DNA from 2 places in the Arthrobacter sp. PGP41 genome. Region 2 is predicted to be linked to the other one. Evidence: predicted binding sites of a transcription regulator. Region 2 holds the regulator's gene; the other holds the start of a gene.

Region 1 (11,671 bases), 1.6 Mb from region 2:
GCCAGGGCATCGGCGAGCCCGAAGGGGGTGGCAGCTGAACCGCGGGTCAGTACAGTGGCAGCCGCGAGGGTGCCCGCCGCGCCGCCGAACTGGACCGGAAACTCTTGGTCCTCCAGCTGCCGGCCCGCCGCGGCCAAGCCCTGGAACCACTGCGCAGCCCGCAGGCCGAACGTGAAGGGGAGGGAATGCTGCGTCAGGCTCCTGCCCACGCACAGCGTGTCCGCGTGCTGTTCCGCCAGGGCCGCGAGCGCCGCCGTGGTGCGTTTCAGGTCGCCCAGCAGCGCCTCCACGGTGTTGCGGGTCACCAGCATCAGCGCGCTATCCAGGACGTCCTGGCTGGTCAGCGACGTGTGCACCGCTTTCCCCGCCCCCACCTGCGAGGTGTCCAGCGCTGCCACGTGCCGGCGGAGGTCCGCCAGCAGCGGGATCACCGGGTTGCCGCCGCCCTGGGCACGGCGTGCGATGTCGGCGGGGTCATAGCGGCCGGCCTCGGCAGCGGATGCGACGACGGCGGCGGAGCCGGCAGGTGCCAGGCCCGCCCTTTCCAGCACCGCGGCCCAGCCGGACTCGACGGCGAGGATCGCCGCCAGCACGGCGTCGTCACCCGTGAGCGCCGCCACGAGGGGCGACGCCGAGACGGGGCTGAGCAGGCCGGCGTCGTTCACTGGAAGTCCAGGAAGACGGTCTCGCCCTCACCCTGCAGGCGGATGTCAAAGGTCAGGCCGCCGTCGGCGTCGCGGCGGGCGATGAGTGTCTTGCGGCGCTCCGGCTCCAGGGAGCTCAGGAGCGGATCGTTGGCGAGAGCCTCGGTGTCTTCCGGCAGGTAGATGCGGGTGAACAGCCGGTTGGTCAGGCCCCGGGCGAAGATGGCAACCGATATGAAGGCCGCAGCACCGGGCCTGGTGGGCCCGGGGTTCACCGTGGTGAAGGTGAAGACGCCGGAGTTCCCCACGGCGCCGCGGCCCCATCCGGTGAAGGTGTAGCCGTCGCGGACCAGGGAGCCCGTGCGCTGGACCACGTTGCCCTGGGCGTCCGGCTGCCAGATTTCCAGGATGGCGTCGGGGATGGTGTGTCCTGCGCCGTCATACACCGTGCCCTGCAGGCGGATGGAGCCCGGTGAACCCGGGGCCACGAGCTCGTTGTCCTTCTCGAAGGGCAGCGCATAGCCGTAAAACGGGCCAACGGTCTGGCCGGGGGTGGGAACAAGCTGGGTGCTCTGGTTGCTCATGTTCCTATTCCCCTGCCTCTTCGTTGCTGTCGCCTGCCGTACCGAACGCCTCGTTTTCGGTCCAGGTCCGCTTGGGCCCGGTGAGGACGATGTCCCAGTTGTAGCCCAGGGCCCACTCGGGTTCGGTGAGGCTGTGGTCGTAGCTGGCCACGAGCCGGTCGCGGGCGTCCTGGTCCACGATGGTCTGGTAGATCGGGTCCAGCGGGAAGAGCTGGTCCCCCGGGAAGTACATCTGGGTGATGATGCGCTGGGTGAACTCGGTGCCGAACAGGGAGAAGTGGATGTGCGCCGGGCGCCAGGCGTTCAGGTGGTTCTTCCACGGGTAGGCTCCGGGCTTGATGGTGGTGAACCGGTAGGAGCCGTCCGGGCCGGTGATGCAGCGGCCAATGCCCGTGAAGTTGGGGTCGATCGGGGCCGGGTGCTGGTCGCGCTTGTGGATGTAGCGGCCGGACGCGTTGGCCTGCCAGATCTCCACCAGCTGCCCGGCCACCGGGCGGCCGTCGCCGTCCAGGACCCGGCCGGCCACAATGATCCGCTCGCCCTGGGGTTCGCCGTTGTGCTGGATGGTCAGGTCCGACTCCAGCGCGTGCACGTCCTGGTGCCCGAACGCCGGGGAGTACAGCTCGATGGTCTCCGGGTCCGCGTGGTGCAGGCTCTTGGTGGGGTGCCGCAGGATGCTGGAGCGGTAAGGCGGGTAGTCCAGCCGGGGCTGGGTTTCCGCCGGGGCGCCGTCCTTCAGTGCACGGGCGTAGGCATCGGCCAGGCCGTTGATCTCCGCGCTGAGGTCAGCCTGGGTTTCAATGGAGCGGTCCAGCGGCACATGCGCGGCCTTTGGCTCGGCGGGCGGGACAGACTCGTCCGTTTCACGCGGAGTGGCGGCTTCTTCCGGCACGGCTGGCTCCTTTCTGGTTTTCGTTTGGATCGGTCGGTTACGTGGTGCTGGTCAGATGCGGTGCAGCGAGTCGTACTGCACGGCGTGGCGGACGGGGGCATTGGGCGCCCCGTAACCGTCGTAGTTGCCGCGGCGTTCCACCATTTCGAAGAACACGCTGCCAATGGTGGCGGTGTAGAAATGGAGGAATTCGCCGTCGGCGTCGCGGTCATACAGGAGGTTCAGTTCCTGCAGTGTGGCAAGGAACGCGGGGTCGAGGTCGAACCGGGCATCCAGGTCCTCGTAGTAGTTGGCCGGGATCTGCAGGAACTCCAGTCCCCGGCCGCGGGCTGCCCGGGCCGCGGACACGAGGTCCTCCACCGCGAAGGCGATGTGCTCCTGGTAGGTCTTGTGCCCGGAGGCCTGTTGCGCCGGGGCGAGATTGAGCACCAGCCGCACGGCGCCGTCGGACGTCTGCATGACCTGCGAGCGGACCAGCCCGCTGGGGCTGGGCACCTCGGCGAACGGCTGCGGCTCCAGGGCCAGGGCGCTGGTGTAGAAGAGGACAGCTTCGTCGAAGTGCTGCCACGGCTGGGCCAGGTTCACGTGGTCAATGACCGCGTTCTGCGGCTGCCGCGGGTGTTCCAGCCCCTCGCCAAACTCACGCGTCCAGGCCGCCGTACCGTCGGGACTACCTTGGCACAGGAAGATTTCCGTGGAGTCCGGTGCGCAGATGCCCTGGAACACCTCCTCGTCCGCCTGGACCTTCCGGGCCACCACGGGCGCCTTCAACTGCTGCGCGCGGGCCGAGGCAATCACGGGGGAATCGACGTCGAACCCCAGCGCAGCGATGGCAGGTTCCGCGTGCGACGCCGCCTGCTCGTTGATGATCACGCGGGCCTGGCCCATGGTCCACAGCTGGACGTCCTTGGTGCGGTGCCGGCCCTCGAACCCGAAGCCGAGCTGGCTGAGGAGCTTCTCGAGCTGCGCGGTGTCTTCGGCCTTGACCTCGGCGAAGTTGAAGCCGGCGGGCTCGTTCACCTTGGGCAGGGTGGCGAGTTCCATGGGATAACGACGGCGGGACGCGGCAACAGTGCCCCCTTCGGCTTCCGGCGCGGTGCTTGCGAGCCACTTGGCGCTCTGCTCCTCCAGCCAGATCAGTGAGCGCATGGCGTCCACGGCGGTGCGTTCGACGTCGGACTGGCGGAAGACGTCGTTGAAGACTTCCAGTGACACGGGCCCCGTGTAGCCGGCGCGGACCACGTGGCCCATGAACTTGGCGAGCTCGAACTGGCCCTCGCCGGGGAACACGCGGTAGTGGCGGCTCCAGGACAGGACGTCCATGGAGAGCTTGGGGGCGTCGGCCACCTGGACGAAGAAGATCTTCTCCGCGTTGATCGTCTCGATCGGGGCGGTGTCCCAGTCGCGCGAGAGGATGTGGAAGGAGTCCAGGCAGGTACCGAAGTTGGGGTGGTCCACCATCTCCGCCAGGCGGTAGGCGTGCTCGTAGTCGTTGACGTGCTTGCCCCAGGCCAGGGCCTCGTAGGCGACCCTGATGCCGTGGTCCCCTGCCAGCTCCGCGAGTTCGGAGAGCTGGGAGGCGCGGAGTTCGTCGTCGTCGATGGTGGCCGTGGCCACGTTCGAGCAGACCAGGATGGTGTCCATGCCCAGCCGGGACATCAGCGTGAACTTCGCTTCAGCCCGCCGAAGGTTGGCCTTCAGCAGGTCCGGCGTGACGCCTTCGAAATCCCGGAACGGCTGGTAGAGGTCCAGCCCGAGGCCGAGGTCGGCGGCCATCCTGCGGACGTCCTCGGGGCTCAGCGGCGAGGTGACCAGGTCCTGTTCGAAAATCTCGATGCCGTCGAAGCCCGCGATGGCGCAAGCCTGCATTTTTTCCTTCAGTGTGCCGGAGAGGCAGACCGTGGCGATTCCGGTGCGCATCAGGCGGCCACCTCCTCGGCGGCCACGAGCTCCAGGAAGTGCGAGCGCATACGGTCCGGGTCCGGCTCCAGGCCGGTGAAGATGCGGAACGCGTCGGCGGCCTGGCCCACGGCCATCCGGCCGCCGTCCAGGACCTCGCAGCCTTTGGCGCGGGCGCCCCGGACGAGTTCGGTGTCGATGGGGCGGTAGACAATGTCCGCCACCCAGTGCCGGGACTCCAAAAGGTCCAGGTCCAGTGGAACGCCGGGGTGGGCGGCCATGCCCACGGGGGTGCAGTGCACCAGGCCGTCGGCCAGGGGCATCAGCTGCGGCAGCTCCGTCGTCGTCCGTGCAATCACGGTACTGTCCGGGAAAAAGCCGGCCAGCTCGGCCGCACGGGCGGCGCCGCGCGCGGCGTCCATGTCCACGAGGTCCAGGTAGCGGACCCCGGCGGTGAGGAGGGCGTAGGCGACGGCGGAACCTGCCCCGCCGGCGCCCAACTGGACTACGCGGTCCAGCTTTGCGGCGGGGAGGCCTGAAGCCAGCGCGGCGGCAAAGCCGGAAAAGTCGGTGTTGTGGCCAACGAACCGGCCGTCCTCGATCACCACGGTGTTGACGGCCCCCAGCCGTCGGGCATCCGGAGAAATTTCATCCAGGTGCCGGAGGACCAGCTGCTTGCACGGGTGGGTGATGTTCAGGCCATTGAAGCCGAGGTTCCGGGCACTCTTGAGGAGCTCTCCCACGGATTCCCCGGAAAGGCCCAGTTCCAGGAGGTCGATGGGCCGGTAAAGGTAGCGCAGTCCCAGCACATCACCCTCGCGTTCATGCATGGGCGGGGTGAGTGACGGCATCACGCCGTCGCCGACCAGTCCCACGAGGTAGGACTCAGTTCGATTACTCATCCGTGCAGCTCCTTTGATACGGCACCGGGCGGCCGGCGTTTGCCGTTGGGCGTGCGCTGCCAGCAGGTGACTGGAATAACGATATAACAAATGTTCACTTCTCGCACTTTTGTTCTAGATACGAACAAAGGGGTCCTGAATTTGCGTAATTCGGGCGATTGGGCACGCTCACCGCTGCGGAAGACGTGCAGCCAGTTCCGCCGCGGCCTCCTGCAGCAGCGGAACGTGCGCCACCAAGCCTTCAAGGCTCAGGCGGAAAACAGGAACGGCCGTAGCCAGCGAGGCGAACGCGTGACCCTGGGAATTGAGCAAAGGGACCGCGACGGCGCGCATCCCGGCCTCGTTCTCCTCATCCATCACCGCATACCCCTCGGCCCGGACCTTCCCGATTTCGGCGCGGAAGGCGTCGCGGTCGGTGATGGACTTTTCCGTTAGCCCCTCCAGCGGAAGCTCCGCCAACAGCTTTTCCCGCTCGGAATCCTCGGCGAAGGCCACCAGGGCCTTTCCGACGGCGGTGGTGGAGAGGGAGCCCAGGTGTCCGGGGTCGCTGGTCACCCGGAACATCTGCGGGCCGTCCACCTTGTTCACCGTCAGGTGGTGGTGGCCGTCCCGGACGCTCAGGATGGTTGCCTCGCCCGTCTGCTCGGTCACCCGGCGCAAAACCGGCATGGCCGTTCCTGCGAAGCCGTGGTGGTTGGAGACCCGCTGGCCCAGCTGGAAGATCCGCAGGCCCAGGTGGTACCGGCGCCCGTCCGGTTCATAATCAACGAAACCGTCCCGCGTCAGCGAGCCCAGCAGGCGGTAGGTGGTGCTGAAGGGCAGGTCCGCACGGCGGGAGATTTCCGCGGCACTCGCACCGAGCGGCTCATCGCCCAGGAGGACCAGGAGGCCGAGGGCCTTGCCCACCATGTCGGTACGGTCCGGTTTGGCCGCCTTGGCGTCCGCTTTGATCTCGGCAGCTACGTCATCGTCCGCTGTGGTTTGATTCACACTCATACCTCGATGTTGCCACATAGTGAGAGCTATTTCTAGATGGTGATTATTTTCTTGACAAGTGACTCCACTCACAGCCATCATTGCTGTATCGCACAAGTAGCTCCCACCATGTGGCTACTGTTCGGGTTTTCCAAACTTTCCAGCCGTGCCAGCCAAGCCCCTACCCCAGGCCGTGCCGGCTGCGAGCCCTGATCCATCCGCGACAAAGTCGTCACATCTAAGGAACTCCATGAGCCAGTTACTTCCGTCCACTGAGCCAGGCACCGCTGCCCCGGCCGGGACGCCGAAGAAGGCAGCCCTCGCCAGCTTCCTGGGCAGCGCCGTCGAATACTACGACTTCTTCATCTTCGGTTCCGCCGCAGCGCTGATCTTCCCCACGGTCTTCTTCCCCAATGCTGACGCGAACGCGGCCATCATGTCCTTCGCCACCTTCGGTTTCGCCTATGTGGCGCGGCCGGTTGGCGCCGTCATCCTGGGCCACTTCGGTGACAGGGTGGGCCGCCGGAAGGTCCTGATGTTCACCCTCCTGCTGATGGGTGCCTCAACCTTCCTGATCGGCTGCCTCCCGGACTTCAACACCGTTGGCTGGTGGGCTCCCGCCCTGCTGGTCCTGGCCCGGCTTTGCCAGGGCCTTTCGGCTGCCGGCGAGCAGGCCGGCGCCTCCTCCATGACGCTGGAGCACGCCCCGGACAACCGCCGCTCCTTCTTCACCTCCTGGACCCTCACCGGTACCCAGGGCGGCCAGGTCCTCGCCGCCCTCGTCTTCATCCCGGTGCTCGCACTTCCAGACGAGATCAAGTACGGCATCGGCTGGCGCGTCCCCTTCTGGCTGAGCGCCGTCGTCGTGGTGGTTGCCTTCTTCATCCGCCGCACCCTGCACGAGCCGCCGGCCTTCGAGGAAGCCCAGAAGTCCGCGCAGATCTCCAAGCTCCCCGTCGCTGACCTCCTCAAGGGCCACTGGCGCGACGTCCTCCGCGTCATCTGCTGCGCTTTCATCGCTGCCGTCTCCACGGTGTTCGGCACCCTCGCCATCAGCTACGCCAAGACGGTTGCCGGCGTGGACGGCACCACCACGCTGTGGCTCGTGGTCGGCGCCAACCTGGTGGCACTGGGCACCCAGCCGCTCTTCGGCATGCTCGCTGACAAGATCGGCCGCAAGCCGGTGTTCATCTACGGTGCCGTGGCCAGTGCCGCGCTGACCCCCGTGTTCCTGCTCAGCCTGGAATCCGGCAGCGTGCCGCTCATGTTCCTGGCAGCAATCGGCTTCTTCTCCTGCGGCTACGCAGCCTCCAACGCCGTCTGGCCGTCCTTCTACGCCGAGATGTTCAGCACCAGGGTGCGCTTCTCCGGCCTGGCCATCGGCACCCAGCTGGGTTTCCTGATGGCAGGCTTCGCCCCGGCCATCGTCGCGGCCATGGGCGGCATCAAGCCCGGCGGGTGGGTCCAGATCAGCATCTTCACCGCCGTCATCTGCTCCATCGCTGCCATCTCCGCCCTCACGGCCAAGGAATCCTTCAGGACCCCCACCAAGCAGCTTGGCCTGAAGTAACGCACCAGCCCGGTTTTAGGACCGGACGGCCCGCCATTCCCCGGAATGGCGGGCCTTTACTGGGTAAAAATGGGCTGTTCCGGCAGCAACCCGGCAGCAACTACGGCCGTCCGGTCTCCAGCACCGACGCCAAGTCAAAGCTGACCGGCTCCTCCAGCTGCGCGTAGGTGCAGGATTCCGGGTCCCGGTCCGGCCGCCAGCGGTTGAACTGGGCCGTGTGGCGGAACCTGTCGCCCTCCATGTGGTCGTAGCGGACCTCCACCACCAGTTCCGGGCGCAGCGGCACGAAAGACAGGTCCTTGCCGGCGCTCCACCGGCTGCCTTCGGCGTTCCGCGGGGTCCGTTCGCCCTCCTCCTGCCTCGCCCACGCCCACGGGTGGTGGTCAAAATCGGTGACCAGTGGCTGGAGCTGTTCAAACAGTTCCTGCCGCCGCTTCATGGGGAAGGCGCCTATCACCCCCACACTGGCCAGGCCGCCGTCGTCCTTGTACAAGCCCAGCAGCAGGGATCCGATGGCGTCCGGCCCGCTCTTGTGCAGCCGGTAACCGGCCACCACGCAGTCGGCGGTGCGCTCGTGCTTGGTCTTGAACATCACCCGCTTGTCCGGCTCATACCTGCCGTCCAGGCGCTTGGCCACCACGCCGTCCAGCCCGGCACCCTCAAACTGCCGGAACCACTGCTCCGCCGTGTCCTTGCCCGTGGTGGCAGCGGTGAGGTGGACGGGTGCCTTGCTGGCGGCGAGCGCCTTCTCAAGCGCAGCCCGCCGTTCCGTGAATGGCCGGCCCGTGTAGTCGTCGTCGCCCAGGGCCAGCAGGTCGAAGGCCACGAAGGAGGCCGGCGTCTGCGCCGCAAGCAGCTTGACCCGGCTGGCGGCGGGGTGGATGCGCTGCTGGAGGGTGTCGAAATCCAGCCGGTCGCCGGAGGAACCGATCAGGATGATCTCGCCGTCCACCACGCAGCGTGGCGGCAGGTTCTCCTTCAGCGCCTCGACAAGTTCCGGGAAGTAGCGGGTCATGGGCTTTTCGTTGCGGCTGCCGATCTCCAGCTCATCGCCGTCGCGGAAGATGATGGACCGGAACCCGTCCCACTTGGGTTCATAACTGAGCTCCCCCTCCGGGATGCCGCTGACGGCCTTGGCGAGCATCGGCGGGACGGGCGGCATCACGGGGAGTTCCATGTGCCCCATCTTGCCGGGCGGCAGCCGCTTCCGGAAGACCGGCGCTCAGCCGGCGAGCAGCCACACAATGAGGATCAGCGCAGGGGCCGCCGCCGCCGTCGACAGCAGGACGGTTTCCCGGGCCACCGCAACGCCGCGCCCGTACTTGCCGGCGAACAGGAACACGTTTTGGGCAGAGGGCAGCGCCGCCATCAGCACCACGCCCAGGAGCATGTGCTGGTCCAGGTTGAAGGGAAAGCGGCCGACGACGAAGGCAACCATGGGCATCACCGCGGACTTCAGCGCGGTGGCAGTAAGGATTTCCGCGGTGTGGCCGCCGCCTTGGAGCATCCTGGTCCCGTGCAGGGACATGCCGAAGGCCAGCAGCACCACGGGAACGGCGGCTCCGCCCAGGAGTGCCAGCGGTGCCATTACGGGTTCGGGAAGTTCCACGTGGAACGCCGCGAGGACCACCCCCAGCAGGGATGCAATGATCATGGGGTTCCGGAAGGGCTGGGTGAGCAGCAGGCGCGGCGAGACCCGGCCGGCCGCGGAAAGGTCCAGCAGGGTGAGGACCAGCGGGGCGAACAGAAGCAGCTGGACCAGCAGCACCGGTGCCACGGGGGTGGCGTCGCCCAGGGCATACAGCGTGACGGGGATTCCGATGTTGTTCGCGTTGACGTAGGAACTGGCCATTGCCCCCACGGCGGTTTCCGCCAGGGGCCGCCGGAACCACAGCCGGCTGGCGAGAACGTACAGCAGTGCGGTGGCGGCTGCCGTGATCAGCGCCAGCGGCACGTAGGCCGAAAACACCACCGTGAGGTCCGATTCCAACACCACGGTAAACAGCAGGACGGGATTGGTGATGAAGAAGGCGGTGCGGGTGAGGGCGGAGACCGTGGGCTCACCGCCCAGGCCGCACCGTGCGGCGATGTATCCCACCGCAATGACGACGCCGATCACCGCCAGGCCGATCAGCACACCGCCCACAGGGGTACTTCCTTCCGTTTCCGCCACCTGCGCGCGAGTCCGAGGCAGGACAGTACTACAAGTTACCAACTTATCCGACAAGTCGTGGGCAGCCGGACAGGCGCCATACCCTGACGCAGGAAGACCCACAACCCCTCGACACAACACCTCCCCGGACGGTAGAGGTTAACGATGGTTACTGTCGGCTTCCACGCCTCCCACGAACAGATCAGTCCCGGGCAACTCCTCAAGGACGTCCAGCACGCGGAACGGGCAGGATTCGATGCCGCGATGTGCTCGGACCATATCGAGCCGTGGTCCGCCCGGCAGGGGCATTCCGGGTTTGCCTGGTCCTGGCTGGGCGCCGCGCTGGCCACCACCGGCCTCCGGTTTGGAGTGGTGACGGCGCCTGGCCAGCGGTACCACCCGGCCATCATCGCCCACGCCTCCGCCACCCTTGCCGGCATGTTCCCTGGCCGGTTCTGGATGGCCCCGGGCAGCGGGGAGAACATGAATGAGCACATTACCGGCGACGCGTGGCCGCCCAAGGAAACGCGGCAGCGCCGGCTGGAGGAATGCGTTGAGGTGATCCGGCGGCTCCACCGGGGCGAGGACGTTACGCACCACGGCCTGGTCACCGTGGAACAGGCGCGGATCTGGGACGTTCCGGACACCCCGCCACCCCTGATCGCTCCTGCCATCAGTGTGGACACTGCCCGCCGTGCCGCCGCCTGGGCGGACGGCCTGGTCACGGTCAACCAACCGGCAGGCAAGCTCCAAGAGATGCTGGCCGCCTACCGGGACAACGGGGGCCGCGGCAAGGCTGTACTGCAGGTGCACCTGTCCTGGGCGTCCCGTGAAGGGGATGCGGCAGCGATCGCCCTGGACCAGTGGCGGACCAACACCTTTGCCCCGCCGGTCCCGTGGGACCTCCCCACGGCCGGGCATTTCGACGGCGTCAGCGGGCAGGTGGGCGAGGAACAGGTCCGCAAGGCCGTCAACGTTTCGGCGAGCCTGGACCAGCACGCCGAGTGGCTGGCCGGCTACTCCGAGCTGGGCTTCGACGAGCTCTACCTGCACTTCGTGGGGCAGGAGCAGGCACCGTTCATTGATGCGTTCGCAGCAGAGGTCCTCCCGCAGCTGCGTGGCTCGCGGCTCCAGGCGAAGGCCGAGGCTCCGGCATGAGGATCGCCGAAACCTCGGATCTCTGGTGGAAGAACGCAGTAGTGTACTGCCTGGACGTTGAGACATTCTTTGATGACGACGGCGACGGCACCGGTGATTTCGCCGGCCTCACCCAGCGCGTGGACTACCTGGCCGCCCTGGGAGTGACCTGCATCTGGCTGATGCCGTTCTACCCCTCGCCGGACCGGGACGACGGCTACGACGTCACGGATTTCTTCACCGTGGACCCCCGGCTGGGCACCCTGGGAGACCTGGTGGAGTTCGTCCGGGCCGCCAAGGACCGCGGCATGCGGGTCATCGCCGACTTCGTGGTGAACCACACCTCGGACCAGCACCCCTGGTTTGTCGAGGCCCGGCAATCCACGGACAACCGGTACCGGGACTACTACGTGTGGCGGAGCGACACGCCCCCGGATACCTCCTCCGAGGTGGTGTTCCCGGGTGAAGAGAACTCACTCTGGACCAAGGACGACGCCACCGGCGAGTGGTACCTGCATATGTTCGCCAAACACCAGCCGGACCTGAACGTGACCAACGAGTCCGTGCGGAACGAAATCGCCAAGGCCATGGGCTTGTGGCTGGAGCTGGGCCTGGACGGGTTCCGCCTGGATGCCGTGCCTTTCTTCCTGGAAACCCGGGGCCAGCCCAAGGACGAGGCCGCCAACCTGGATCCGCATGAATACCTGGCAGCATTGCGGAGCTTCGTCAGCCGTCGGAACGGGAGCGCGGTCCTGCTGGGCGAGGTGAACCTGCCCTACAAGGAACAGGTGGAGTACTTCGGCGGCCCCGAAGGCAACGAGCTGAACATGCAGTTCGACTTCATGTCCATGCAGCACATCTACCTGTCGCTGGCCCGCCGGGACGCCCGTCCCCTGGCCGAGACCCTGAAGAGCCG
Region 2 (11,671 bases):
CAGCCTGCGGACGGGCCCGACGGCGAGCAACTCCCGGTAGAGAGCGAAATTCACAGTGATCCTCATGTCTGCCGCCGTGGGCCGGGGATCACCCCGCCTCGCTGCGGCTAGCGTTCTGCGCGCCTCAACTTGACCTCGATCGAGTCGACGCGCTCCCCAAACAATACATTCCGCGACCACTCCGACTGGAGGCCTGCTATGAGGTCCTGCACCCCGGCCGCATCAAGTCCGTCTTCGAGGTAAAGCACCACCTGCAGTTCCGGCCCTGCGCCGCCGCCTGCGGCCATGGTCCCATCGGCGGCCAGGGCGGCCACTCCCCTGCCCGGCGCCAGCTCGAGGTTCCGGACGGCGGGAAAACCTGCAGCGGCCCGGCCCATCTCCTCCGCGAGCTCTTCGTCCCTGTACGACGGGACCCACCCGTGCTGCTGCGCCAGGGCCCAGACCGCGGGCCGCCGCACCACAAACGTGAACCCGGAGCCCGGATCGAGGACCAGCAGTTCGGCGCCTTCGGCGACGGCCGAGAGCGCCGCGCGGGCCGCATACACGGCAACCGGCCTGGCCTCGGGGTGCCAGGCGGCCAGGGCCGCCGTTGAAGTGAAGGCGGGCATGGCTGTCCTGCCGTCGGCAGCCTTGAGGGTGACCAGGGCCATGTCCGCCTGTTTGTCGGCGTTCAGGCCGTGCGCTCCTTCCGCTTCCTCGGCGAGCCGGGCCACGATGGGGATGAATACGCGGGCGGTGGCCAGCGAAGCCACCACGCCGGCTTCGTCCCCCGTTCCTTTCCGCAAGGCCGCAACTGCGGCGAGGTAGGCCTCGCTGGCCGTTCCGTCGTCGTTCTCGAAGTTGTGGATTTTGGCATCGTCACCGGCCAGGCTTCGGCCTGCCCAGGGCCGGCCTGCAGAATCGGCACCGCCGCCGGCGCCCGCCAGCGCCGCAGCGATGTGCCCCGGCAGCTGGCGCGGGGACGGGGCGCCTAATTCGTTGCTGGCCATGCCGGGACGTTTAGCGGCGGCCGGCGACGTCGAGCGCTTCGGGCAGCGTGAAGGCTCCGGCGTAGAGGGCCTTGCCCACGATGGCGCCTTCAACGCCCAAGGGAACCAACGAGCGCAGGACACGGAGGTCGTCGAGGCTGGAGATGCCGCCCGAAGCAACCACCGGCTTGCCGGTCTTTTCCACCATCTGGCGCAGGAGTTCCACGTTGGGTCCCTGCAGGGTGCCGTCTTTGGTCACGTCCGTGACCACGTAGCGGCTGCAGCCGGCGTCCTCAAGACGGCCCAGGACATCCCAGAGGTCCCCGCCTTCCTTGGTCCAGCCGCGGCCGGACAGCGTGGTGCCGCGGACATCCAGCCCGACGGCGATTTTGTCGCCAAAGCGCTCGATTGCCCGGCGCGTCCAATCGGGATTCTCCAGCGCGGCGGTTCCCAGGTTCACGCGGGCAACGCCAAGGTCCAGGGCCGCTTCCAGGGTTTCGTCATCACGGAGGCCGCCGGAGAGTTCCACCTTGATGTCCAGCCGGCCCACCACTTCGCGGAGCAGTTCCGCGTTGGAGCCGCGTCCGAATGCGGCATCGAGGTCCACGAGGTGCACCCATTCGGCACCCTGCTGCTGCCAGTTCAGCGCTGCTTCCAGCGGGGTTCCGTAGCTGGTCTCACTGCCCGCTTCCCCCTGGACCAGCCGGACGGCCTGGCCGTTGACGACGTCGACGGCGGGCAGCAGTTCAAGAACCGGCAGGTCGGTTGCGGAGGTCATGTCAATCCTTCGGGTCGGGGTCAGTATTGCCAGCCGGCGGTCAGTTGCCCGGCAGCGTCAGCAGGTAGGCAGCGAGCAGCGACATGCCCGCCAAAACGTAAAACGAAATCTGGGTCCAGAGCGGCTTGTGCTGCTGCCTGAAGGACAGGGCACCGCCGACCAGCAGGCCGGCCAGCCCCATCAGGACGATCGACCACATCTAGGCGGCGCCGTCTTCCGTTGAAGGGGCGCCCGCGGGGACCGGGCCGCCAGGAGCCGGCTTTTTGAGGTTCTGCACCCAGTTGCGCAGGAGCCGGGCGCCGGCGTCACCGGACTTCTCCGGGTGGAACTGGGTGGCGCACAGCGGACCGTTTTCGACCGCTGCTATGAACGGCCCGCCGTGCTCGGACCAGGTGACCAGGGGTGCGGCCATGCGCGGCTGCACAACATCGAAGTTCCACTCCTGCACCCCGTATGAGTGCACGAAGTAGAACCGCTCGTTTTCGACGCCGGCGAACAGCTTGGATCCCTCGGGCACCTTCACGGTGTTCCAGCCCATGTGCGGCACCACGTCGGCCGGCAGGAGCTCCACCTTGCCTGGCCATTCGCCGATGCCCTCCGCCTCCGTGCCGTGTTCGACGCCCGCCTCAAAAAGCACCTGGAGACCCACGCAGATCCCCAGCACCGGCCGGCCGCCGGCCACCCGCCTGCCGATAAGGCGGATGCCGTCCACGGCTTTGAGCTCCCGCATCACCGTTTCGAAGGCACCGACGCCGGGAACCACCAGGCCGTCGGCGTTCAGGACGTCCTCGGGCTTGGAGCTCAGGATGACTTCCGCGCCGGCGCGTTCAAGGGCTCGCACCGCGGACCGGACGTTGCCGGAACCGTAGTCCAGGACCGTGACGGTGGGCTTGCCTTCGGGCGAGGGGAGTTTCCGGGAGGCCGAGGGATCGACGATTGCGCCGTCCTGCAGGACCTGCCCGCTCACAGCGCACCCTTCGTGGAGGGGATTCCTTCAACGCGCGGATCGGGCTCAACTGCTGCGCGAAGTGCCCGGGCGAAGGCCTTGAACTGGGCTTCGACAATGTGGTGGGGATCCCGGCCCGCTATGACGTTCATGTGCAGGCAGATGCCGGCGTGCAGGGTGATCGCTTCGAAGACGTGGCGGGTGAGGGATCCGGTGAAGTGGCCGCCAATCAGGTGGTATTCCTGGCCGGCAGGCTCGCCGCCGTGCACCAGGTAGGGCCGCCCGGAGACGTCCACGACGGCGTGGGCCAGCGCTTCGTCCAGGGGAACGGTGGCTTCTCCAAACCGGCGGATCCCGGCTTTGTTCCCCAGGGCGGTGCGCAGCACTTCACCGAAGGTGATGGCAACGTCCTCCACCGTGTGGTGGACATCGATGTGGATGTCACCTGTGGCTTTGACGGTCATGTCGATCAGGGAGTGCTTGCAGAGCGCCGTGAGCATGTGGTCGTAGAACGGCACCGAGGTGTCGATGTCCGAGGCGCCGGTACCGTCGAGGTTGATTTCCACGAGCACAGAGGACTCACTGGTGGCACGTTCCATGCGCGCGGTGCGGGCCGCAGCAACATTCGATCCGGTGGTACTCATGCTTGGGTCCTTTTGGGCAGAAGGGGTGGTTCGGGGCGTCCAGCGCCGGTACTCCCAGTCTAGGCGGGAAGCTTGGCCTGGCTGGCAAGGATGCTTTCAAGGCAGGTGAGGAAAGCTGTGGTTTCGGTCTCAGTTCCGGCAGTGACGCGGAGATGGCCTGGGATTCCCACATCCCGGACCAGCACACCCGCATCCAGCAGTTCCTGCCACACCTGATGGGGGTTCTCCAGGCCGCCGAAAAACACATAGTTGGAGTCTGAGGCGGCAGGCTTGAGGCCCATCCTCAGCAGCTCGGAAACAATGCGGTCCCGCTGCTTCTTGATGTCCTCCACATCCGCCATCAGCGTCTCGCGGTGCTGGAGGGCGGCGAGGGCGGTGGCCTGGGTGATGGCCGAAAGGTGGTACGGGAGACGGACGAGCCGCAGCGCGTCGGTTACTTCGGGGGCCGCAGCCATGTAGCCGAGGCGGGCACCGGCCAGCGCGAACGCCTTGCTCATGGTCCTCGAGACGATCAGCCGTTCCCGCCCCGGCAGCAGCGTCAACGCACTGGGCGTTCCGTCGTGTGCAAACTCGTGGTAAGCCTCATCGACGATGACGATGGACTGGCTTTCTTCGCCGGCCTCGTAGACGGCTTCCACCACGTCCAGCCCGAGGCCGGTTCCCGTGGGGTTATTGGGTGAACACAGGAAGACGATGTTGGGCTGCAGCTCCTTGACCTGCCGCGCCGCCGATTCGGCGCTGAGTCCGTAATCGCCGGCACGCTCACCCACAATGTATTCCGTGTCCGTTCCGCTGGCCAGCAGGGGATACATGGAGTACGTGGGAGGGAATCCGAGCGCTGTACGTCCCGGCCCGCCGAAGGCCTGGAGTATCTGCTGAAGTACTTCGTTGGAGCCATTGGCCGCCCAAAGGTTGGATTCATCCAGCCCGTGCCCCAGGTACTCCGCCAACGCCTTTCGCAGCTCCGTGAATTCCCGGTCCGGGTATCGATTGAGTCCCGCTGCCGCATCGGATACCGCGGCGGTAATGGCTGCCCTGACGTCAGCCGGGACCCCGTGGGTGTTTTCATTCACGTTCAGGAGGATTGGAACGTCCAGCTGGGGCGCGCCATAGGGGGTAAGCCCGCGAAGGTTGCTGCGGAGGGGAAGCCGGTTCAGGCGCTCTAGCTGGTCATTCACCTGAACAGTTTAGTGCCAGCGCCGGACACCGGAAAATGTGACGGTTTCCTGTTCGCTCCCGCATGCTGCGCCCTCACGCCCGTGGAGAGGCAAAATGCCGGGCCCTAACTTGCAGGCACGAACAATTGCTGGCCGGGAAAGACCGCGCCGGCAGGGAGGTTGTTCAGCTGCACGATGTCCGCGACGACGTCCCGCGGGTCGCGCTCCGGCGAGACGCTGGCGGCGATACCCCACAACGACTCGCCTGGCTGGACCGTCACTGCGACAGTGGGCGTCGTTGCAAGATCCGTCGCGGACTCCGACGCCTTGGCCGGGGCATTGAAAAAGCCCGCCAGGGAGAAGAGCAGCGCAGCCAGCAGGACCAGCGGAATGCCGATTAGCACGATGCGACCGCGACGGGTCAGCCGAAGCGGCGGAAGAGGCGCAGGCCGCCCGGCCAGACGATTGTCCGACTGGGACATGATTTGCTGCACCGAAAGCAGCTGTTGGCGTGAACCCCGCGTAACAGATGTACCTGACATGATCTGAGCCCTCCTGGACCGTACTGTGCTGCCCGGACGTCCTTCCCGCCGCCCCCGGCCGGACGTATTCCGGCGCGGTCTTCGAAGGACCAGGGCAGTCAGTAGAACATATATTCGAACTTTGCTTTCTCTGTTTTAGCACCTATCAACGAACATTGTCGAGACTCGCTAGAACAAATGTTTGAAAAAGCAATGCGGCTGGCCTAGCTTTGAACCAAAGAACAACCACCCGGACAGTCGATCAGCAGGGTCTGACATTCAAGGGCGGGACCTTCCAGGGCCTGGCCATGGAACGGACCGGCGGAACCGAAAGGCATTGGCGAACATGGCAGCAGCAGCCGCCGGGGGCAGGGCAACCGCGCAACCGAAGAGGACCGCCAAGGGCCTGACTCCACGGCAGAAGAAAATCCTCGAAACCATCCAGCGCTCGGTCAACGAGAACGGGTACCCGCCGTCCATGCGGGAGATCGGCGACACCGTGGGGCTGGCGAGCCTTTCGAGCGTCACGCACCAGCTCTCCCAGCTTGAGAAGCTTGGCTACCTCCGCCGCGACCCCAAGCGGCCCCGGGCCATGGAAGTCCTCATGCCCCTGACCCTGGACGGCGGAGCCGCAAAGCCGGCCAGCCAGGCGTCCGCCGTGCGTTCACCCGGTACAGCGACTGTCACCGAACTGCCCACCGCCCTGGACACGGCAATGGTCCCCCTGGTGGGCCGGATCGCCGCAGGCGGCCCCATCCTTGCCGACCAGCTGGTGGAGGATGTCATGCCGCTCCCCAGGCAACTGGTGGGCCAGGGGGAACTGTTCATGCTTCGGGTAGCCGGGGATTCCATGGTGGATGCGGCCATCTGCGACGGCGACTGGGTTGTGGTCCGCCGCCAGCAGGATGCCGCCAACGGGGACATTGTGGCCGCGCTCCTGGATGACGAAGCCACCGTCAAGACATTCCGCCAGCGCGACGGCCACACGTGGCTGCTGCCGCAGAACACCCAGTACGAACCCATCCTCGGGGACCACGCCACCATCATGGGCAAGGTTGTGTCCGTACTCCGCTCGCTGTAGCCGGGAAACTCCGCCCGCCGCAGCGAGGCGGGCTCAGGCGTTTTCCCGGGCCAGCCGTTCCAGGGCTGCGATCGCCGTCTTCCGGTCTGTTGTGGACCAGAAGGGCGGCAGCGCCCCGCGGAGGAACCCGGCATAGCGCTCGGTGGCCAACCGGGAGTCCAGCACGGCCACCACTCCCCTGTCGCCCGTGGAACGGATCAGCCGGCCGGCCCCCTGGGCGAGCCGGATCGCGGCGTGCGTGGCCGAAACCGACATGAAGCCGTTTCCACCGGCCTGTGCTACCGCCCGTGAGCGCGCCGTCATGAGGGGATCGTCCGGCCGCGGAAACGGAATGCGGTCTATCACCACCAGCCGGCACGAGCCGCCGGGGACGTCCACGCCCTGCCAGAGGGACATGGTCCCGAACAGGCAGGTATCGGGCTCGTCGGCGAACTGCTTTACCAGGGCGGTCATGGTGGAGTCACCCTGGCAGAGGACCGTTATTCCCAGCTTGGGGCGAAGCGCCTCGGCCGCTTCCTCTGCCGCACGCCGGGACGAGAACAGGCACAGTGCCCCGCCACCGGATGCACGGATCAGGGCTTCCAGTTCGTCCAGCGCTTCCGGGGAGGCGCCCCGGCCGGGCTTCGGCAGGTGCCCGGCAACGTAGAGGATGCCCTGCTTCGGGTAGTCGAAGGGCGATCCCACGTCAACGCCGGTCCAGCTGGGGGCGCCGTCGCCCACCAGGCCCAGTCCGCCCGCTGCAGGCTCGAATGCGGAACCGATGGCCAGCGTCGCGGAGGTCAGCACCACCGTGTGGCCGGCGAAGAGCCCCTCACGCAGCCTTCCGGCAACGGACAGCGGCGCAATGTTGATCAACGCCGGAGCGGTCTCGTCCGGCTGGGAGAATCCCTGCGCAGGATCAAAGGAGCTGGCACGGGAAAACCACACCACTTCGCGGTTCTCCCGGGCTGCCAGGAGCCGTTCACAAAGTTCCAGGATGAGCAGCAGCCGGGACCGCGCAAGCTGCCTGCCGCCGTCGGCCGTGGCGCTGCTGTCCCCCTTTGAATCCGAGAGGGCAGCGCGGCAGGCGTCCCGCAGCTGGTCCACGCAGTCCAGCTGTTCATCGTTGAGCCCGTTCGGGAGCAGCCCGTTGGGTACGCCTGCCAATGCGAGCTCCAAGTTGGCGGCTGCGGCGTTCAACGCATCAACCGTGATGGCCGTGTGCTTCCGCGCACCGGCGGCAGCAGCGTGGACCATGGCCACCGAGAGCTGGCCGGAGACCGCCCCGGTGACCCTGTCCTGCAGTTCATGGGCCTCATCCACCACCACCACGTCATACTCGGGCAGGACGGCCAGGCCTTCGAACGCGCTGACAGCGAGCATCGCATGGTTGGTGACCACAACATCCGCTTCAGCAGCATCCTGGCGCGCCAGTTCGCTGAAGCATTCCGCGGCCATGGGGCACTTCTGGGCGCCCAGGCACTCCATGGAGGTCACCGAAACCTGCCGCCAGGCACGGTCCGTGACGCCCGGCAGGAGTTCATCCCGGTCGCCCGTGTGGGTCTTTTCAGCCCATTCCCGGAGCCGCACCACCTCCTTGCCGAGCTGGGACGAGGGGCCGCCCACGGCTGCTGCGAAATGCGGGACGCTGGTGTCCTCGCCCAGGCTGAACAGCTGGCCCTCGGACGGCTCCTCACTGGGGAAGCCGCCTTCCAGCTTGTGCCGGCAGACGTAGTTGGAGCGGCCCTTGACCAGGGCCACTTTGACGGGCCTGTCCAGGGCGGGCGTGATCGCCTTGAGCAGCCGGGGCAGGTCCCTGCCCACAATCTGCGTCTGGAGGGCCAGGGTGGCCGTTGACACCAGGGCGGGCTTGTTGCTCTGCAGGGCGTGCGCGATCAGGGGGATGAGGTAGGCCAGGGACTTGCCGGTGCCGGTCCCCGCCTGGACCAGCAGGTGGTCCCCCGATTCAATGGCGCGGGCCACCTGCCTGGCCATCTCGTGCTGGCCGGCACGGCTTTGCCCGCCCATGCCGGCCACGGCCCGGTCGAGCAGTTCGATCACGAACTGCTCGCCGGCCGTTTCCGTGGCTTCTCCCGCCACGGCCTCAGTCATTGCTGACGAAAGGTTCCAGTTCAGCCGCGAAGCCTTCCCGGACCATCACGACGGCCCTGGTTCCGGCTTCAACGTGGTCGACGCTGATGATCTCGGCGTCGGAGTCGTGAAGCTTGCTGAGCAGGTCTCCGCGGTCGTACGGGATAAGCAGTTCCAGCTTGACGCTGGGCCGGGGAATGGCGTCGCTGATTGCCTTCAGCAGCTCGCCGATGCCTTCCCCCGTACGGGCCGAGACCACCACGTGCCGGGGCTCGCGCTGCTTGAGCCGTTCCACCACGAACGGATCAGCGGCATCGGCTTTGTTGAGCACGATGATTTCGGGCACCTTGCGGGCATCCACCTCGCTGAAGACCTTGCGGACTGCGGCGATCTGCCCCTCGGGATCCGGGTGCGAAACGTCCACCACGTGCAGGATCAGGTCCGCGTCGGCGACTTCCTCGAGCGTGGAGCGGAACGCTTCCACCAGCTGGGTTGGCAGCGAACGGACGAACCCCACGGTGTCGGCAAGGGTATAGCCCAGGCCATCCGCGGTTTCCGCTTTGCGGACGGTGGGATCCAGGGTGGCGAACAGGGCGTTCTCCACCAGGACTCCGGCGTCGGTCAGGCGGTTCAGCAGGGAGGACTTGCCCGCGTTGGTGTACCCGGCAATCGCTACGGACGGCACGGCATTACGACGGCGGTTGGCCCGTTTGGTCTCGCGGGCCGGCTTCATCGCGGCGATCTCCCGCCGCAGCTTGGCCATCCGTGTACGGATCCGGCGGCGGTCCAGCTCGATCTTTGTCTCACCGGGACCACGTGAACCCATGCCGGCAGCCGCGCTGCCCACCTGGCCACCGGCCTGGCGGGACATCGACTCACCCCAGCCACGCAGGCGCGGCAGGAGGTACTCCAGCTGGGCCAGCTCCACCTGGGCTTTGCCTTCGCGGCTCTTGGCGTGCTGGGCAAAGATGTCCAGGATCAGGGCCGTCCGGTCGATGACCTTGACCTTGACGATGTCCTCCAGGCCCCGGCGCTGGGAGGGCGCGAGCTCGGCATCCACCACCACGGTGTCAGCGCCGGTGGACATCACGATGTCCCGGAGCTCCAGGGCCTTGCCCGAGCCGAGGAACGTTCCAGGATCCGGCTTGTCGCGCCGCTGGACGAGCCCGTCCAAAACCTCGGAGCCGGCAGTCTCCGCGAGGGCTGCGAGCTCCCGCAGCGAGTTCTCGGCGTCGGCCAGGGTCCCCTCGGACCAGAGCCCGGCCAGGACCACGCGTTCAAGGCGCAGCTGCCGGTACTCGACCTCGGTAACGTCTTCCAGTTCGGTGGAAAGCCCTGCCGTGCGGCGCAGGGCGCGGCGTTCCTCAAGGTCCTGCTGGTCGCCGTCGTACGTTGTGTGTTCTTCGTCCAGGCGGGAAATCGCCTGGGCTTTGCCGAGCATTGCCTTCCCGTCCCGGCCCTCCTCGCCGCCGCTTGGCACGCTGAGTTTCCTGGCCGGTACGTCCTTGGAGAGAATCCGGTCGATGACAGCTTGGATTTCCGCAGGACTCATGTCCTGGGCGGCTGGATCTGATCCGGTGTTGGGCTGGCTGGTCATGGTCTCCTTTGAAGATTCGGCAGTTCCAGAATAGTGCCGAATGCCGGTGATTGGTGAAGTATTCGCGCTGGGCTGACGGCCTGCGGTCATCCAAGCCTCCTGGCTTGTTGGGCCGGGCGCTGCAGGAGGCAGCGCCGGCGGAGAGGCCACGACTCAGATTCGTGGCGGAAACGGGAACAGCCGGAAACGGCGGGAAGACCAGCAGGAGGCGGAGCTTCGAGTGTTGTCCGGCGACCGGCAAACGAATATACGTTTGGTCCGGTGCACGCAGCGGAAGGGAGAAAACCTGCATCGCTGGGTGGGACAGGCTGCCACATGGGGACAGGCTTCGGGACGGGCTGTGCCCGTGCCGGCTACTCGAAGATCAGGAACATGCCCTCCAGCCTAGCAGAGGGCCGTCCCCGGCAGTTTCCCTTTACGCTGCAAGGCGAACTACTCTGGCCAGTTATGGAGTCCGCACATTATTTCAGCGCAACACCCGCCGGCCCTTTTACCCGCAAGCCGCTGGCTGTCGAACTCGCGGGGCAGACGCGCAGGCTGCAGACTTCCACCGGCATCTTCAGCCCGGACGGTATCGACAAGGGAACCGCCATCCTCCTCGCCGAAGTCCCGGCACCCGCGCCGCAGGGAAACCTGCTGGACATCGGCTGCGGATGGGGCCCGATTGCCCTGACCATGGGCCTGAAGTCGCCCTCTGCCCGGGTCTACGCAGTGGACGTCAACGAACGCTGCATCACGCTGACGAACGAGAACGCTGCGGCGCTGGGACTCGCCAACGTCACGGCCAGTACCCCTGACGCGGTGGACCCGGAGGTGCGCTTTGACACAATCTGGTCCAACCCGCCTATCCGGATCGGCAAGGACGAGCTCCATTCGCTCCTCAAGCTGTGGCTGCCCCGGCTGGCGCCTGGCGGTACGGCGTGGCTGGTGGTGCAGAAGAATCTTGGGGCCGACTCGCTGCAGCGCTGGCTTGCTGCGGAGCTGGACGAATCATTCAGCGTCAGCCGGGAATCAACGTCCAAGTCCTTCCGGATCCTGAAGGTCAGGAAAGCGTCCCGGTTGCCACAATAACTGCCGGGCCGCTCAGCTCAACATGTTCATGGCCCGCCGGGCCGGCAAAGAACTTGACGCCAACCACGCCGCCAGGCACCTGGACGCGCCAGGTGTCGGGGGCCTCCGCACCAGCCCAGTGCCGAATGGCCACTGCCGCTGCGCAGGCCCCGGTCCCGCACGACTGGGTCTCCCCCACCCCGCGTTCGTGCACGCGCATGGTGACTGTGCCGACGCCGTCGTGCACCAGGGGTTCTGATGGAACCACGAACTCTACGTTGGTCCCGTGGGACGGGACGGGGTCGACCACGGGCGCTGTGAACAGGCGGGTCGCCGTGAGTTCCGACAGCTCCGCCAGGGCAACGACGGTGTGGGGGTTGCCCATGCTGACGGAGAGGGCAGGCCGGGGAACTTCCAGGCCTTCTGCAGTGACCAGTGAATCCATCGCCTTGGCTGTGGCTTCCCCGGGGAAAATGAACTCCCAGGGCCCCATGTCCACGGCGTAGTCTTCGCCCGTCCGCACCACGGTCTTGACGCCGGCGCGCGTGCCGATGGTGAGGGCCCCGCCGTCGGGCAGGTCGATGAGCCCCTCCAAGCGGAGGAAGTGGACGAAGACGCGGACGCCGTTGCCGCACATCTCGGACAATGAGCCGTCACCGTTGCGGTAGTCCATGAACCATTCGGCGTCCGGGGTGGCGGCGAGCAGCTCACGGCCCTCCGGCAGGAAACGCGACGGGACGGCACGGATCAGCCCGTCGCCGCCGATCCCGCGGTGCCGGTCGCACAGCGCTGCAGCGTCCTGGGCGGATATGGTCAGGACGCCCTCGGGATCGGCCACCAGGACAAAGTCGTTGCCGGT

What was found. The regulator LexA, encoded in region 2, represses DNA repair genes until DNA is damaged. The targets are predictions, from matches to a motif close to TCGAACANNTGTTCGA.
Region 1: the regulator LexA is predicted to act here: its motif matches at 5,023-5,038, upstream of C3B78_RS19185 (shikimate dehydrogenase).

Annotation. Positions count from the first base shown of each region.
Region 1 covers NZ_CP026514.1:4,178,150-4,189,820, forward strand. Annotated here, with positions in the region: gene C3B78_RS19165 (lyase family protein) at 1-665, opposite strand, end outside; gene pcaG (protocatechuate 3,4-dioxygenase subunit alpha) at 662-1,228, opposite strand; gene pcaH (protocatechuate 3,4-dioxygenase subunit beta) at 1,233-2,120, opposite strand; gene C3B78_RS19180 (bifunctional sugar phosphate isomerase/epimerase/4-hydroxyphenylpyruvate dioxygenase family protein) at 2,172-4,040, opposite strand; gene C3B78_RS19185 (shikimate dehydrogenase) at 4,040-4,921, opposite strand; gene C3B78_RS19190 (IclR family transcriptional regulator) at 5,090-5,917, opposite strand; gene C3B78_RS19195 (MFS transporter) at 6,147-7,466, shown strand; gene C3B78_RS19200 (ATP-dependent DNA ligase) at 7,567-8,643, opposite strand; gene C3B78_RS19205 (AEC family transporter) at 8,689-9,612, opposite strand; gene C3B78_RS19210 (TIGR03885 family FMN-dependent LLM class oxidoreductase) at 9,784-10,776, shown strand; gene C3B78_RS19215 (alpha-amylase family protein) at 10,773-11,671, shown strand, end outside.
Region 2 covers NZ_CP026514.1:1,531,061-1,542,731, reverse strand. Annotated here, with positions in the region: gene C3B78_RS07000 (MFS transporter) at 1-54, opposite strand, end outside; gene C3B78_RS06995 (SseB family protein) at 108-989, opposite strand; gene priA (bifunctional 1-(5-phosphoribosyl)-5-((5-phosphoribosylamino)methylideneamino)imidazole-4-carboxamide isomerase/phosphoribosylanthranilate isomerase PriA) at 1,000-1,746, opposite strand; gene C3B78_RS19840 (hypothetical protein) at 1,787-1,945, opposite strand; gene hisH (imidazole glycerol phosphate synthase subunit HisH) at 1,946-2,713, opposite strand; gene hisB (imidazoleglycerol-phosphate dehydratase HisB) at 2,710-3,336, opposite strand; gene C3B78_RS06975 (histidinol-phosphate transaminase) at 3,396-4,514, opposite strand; gene C3B78_RS06970 (LysM peptidoglycan-binding domain-containing protein) at 4,619-4,975, opposite strand; gene lexA (transcriptional repressor LexA) at 5,361-6,095, shown strand; gene C3B78_RS06960 (ATP-dependent DNA helicase) at 6,129-8,186, opposite strand; gene hflX (GTPase HflX) at 8,179-9,762, opposite strand; gene C3B78_RS06950 (class I SAM-dependent methyltransferase) at 10,210-10,833, shown strand; gene dapF (diaminopimelate epimerase) at 10,805-11,671, opposite strand, start outside.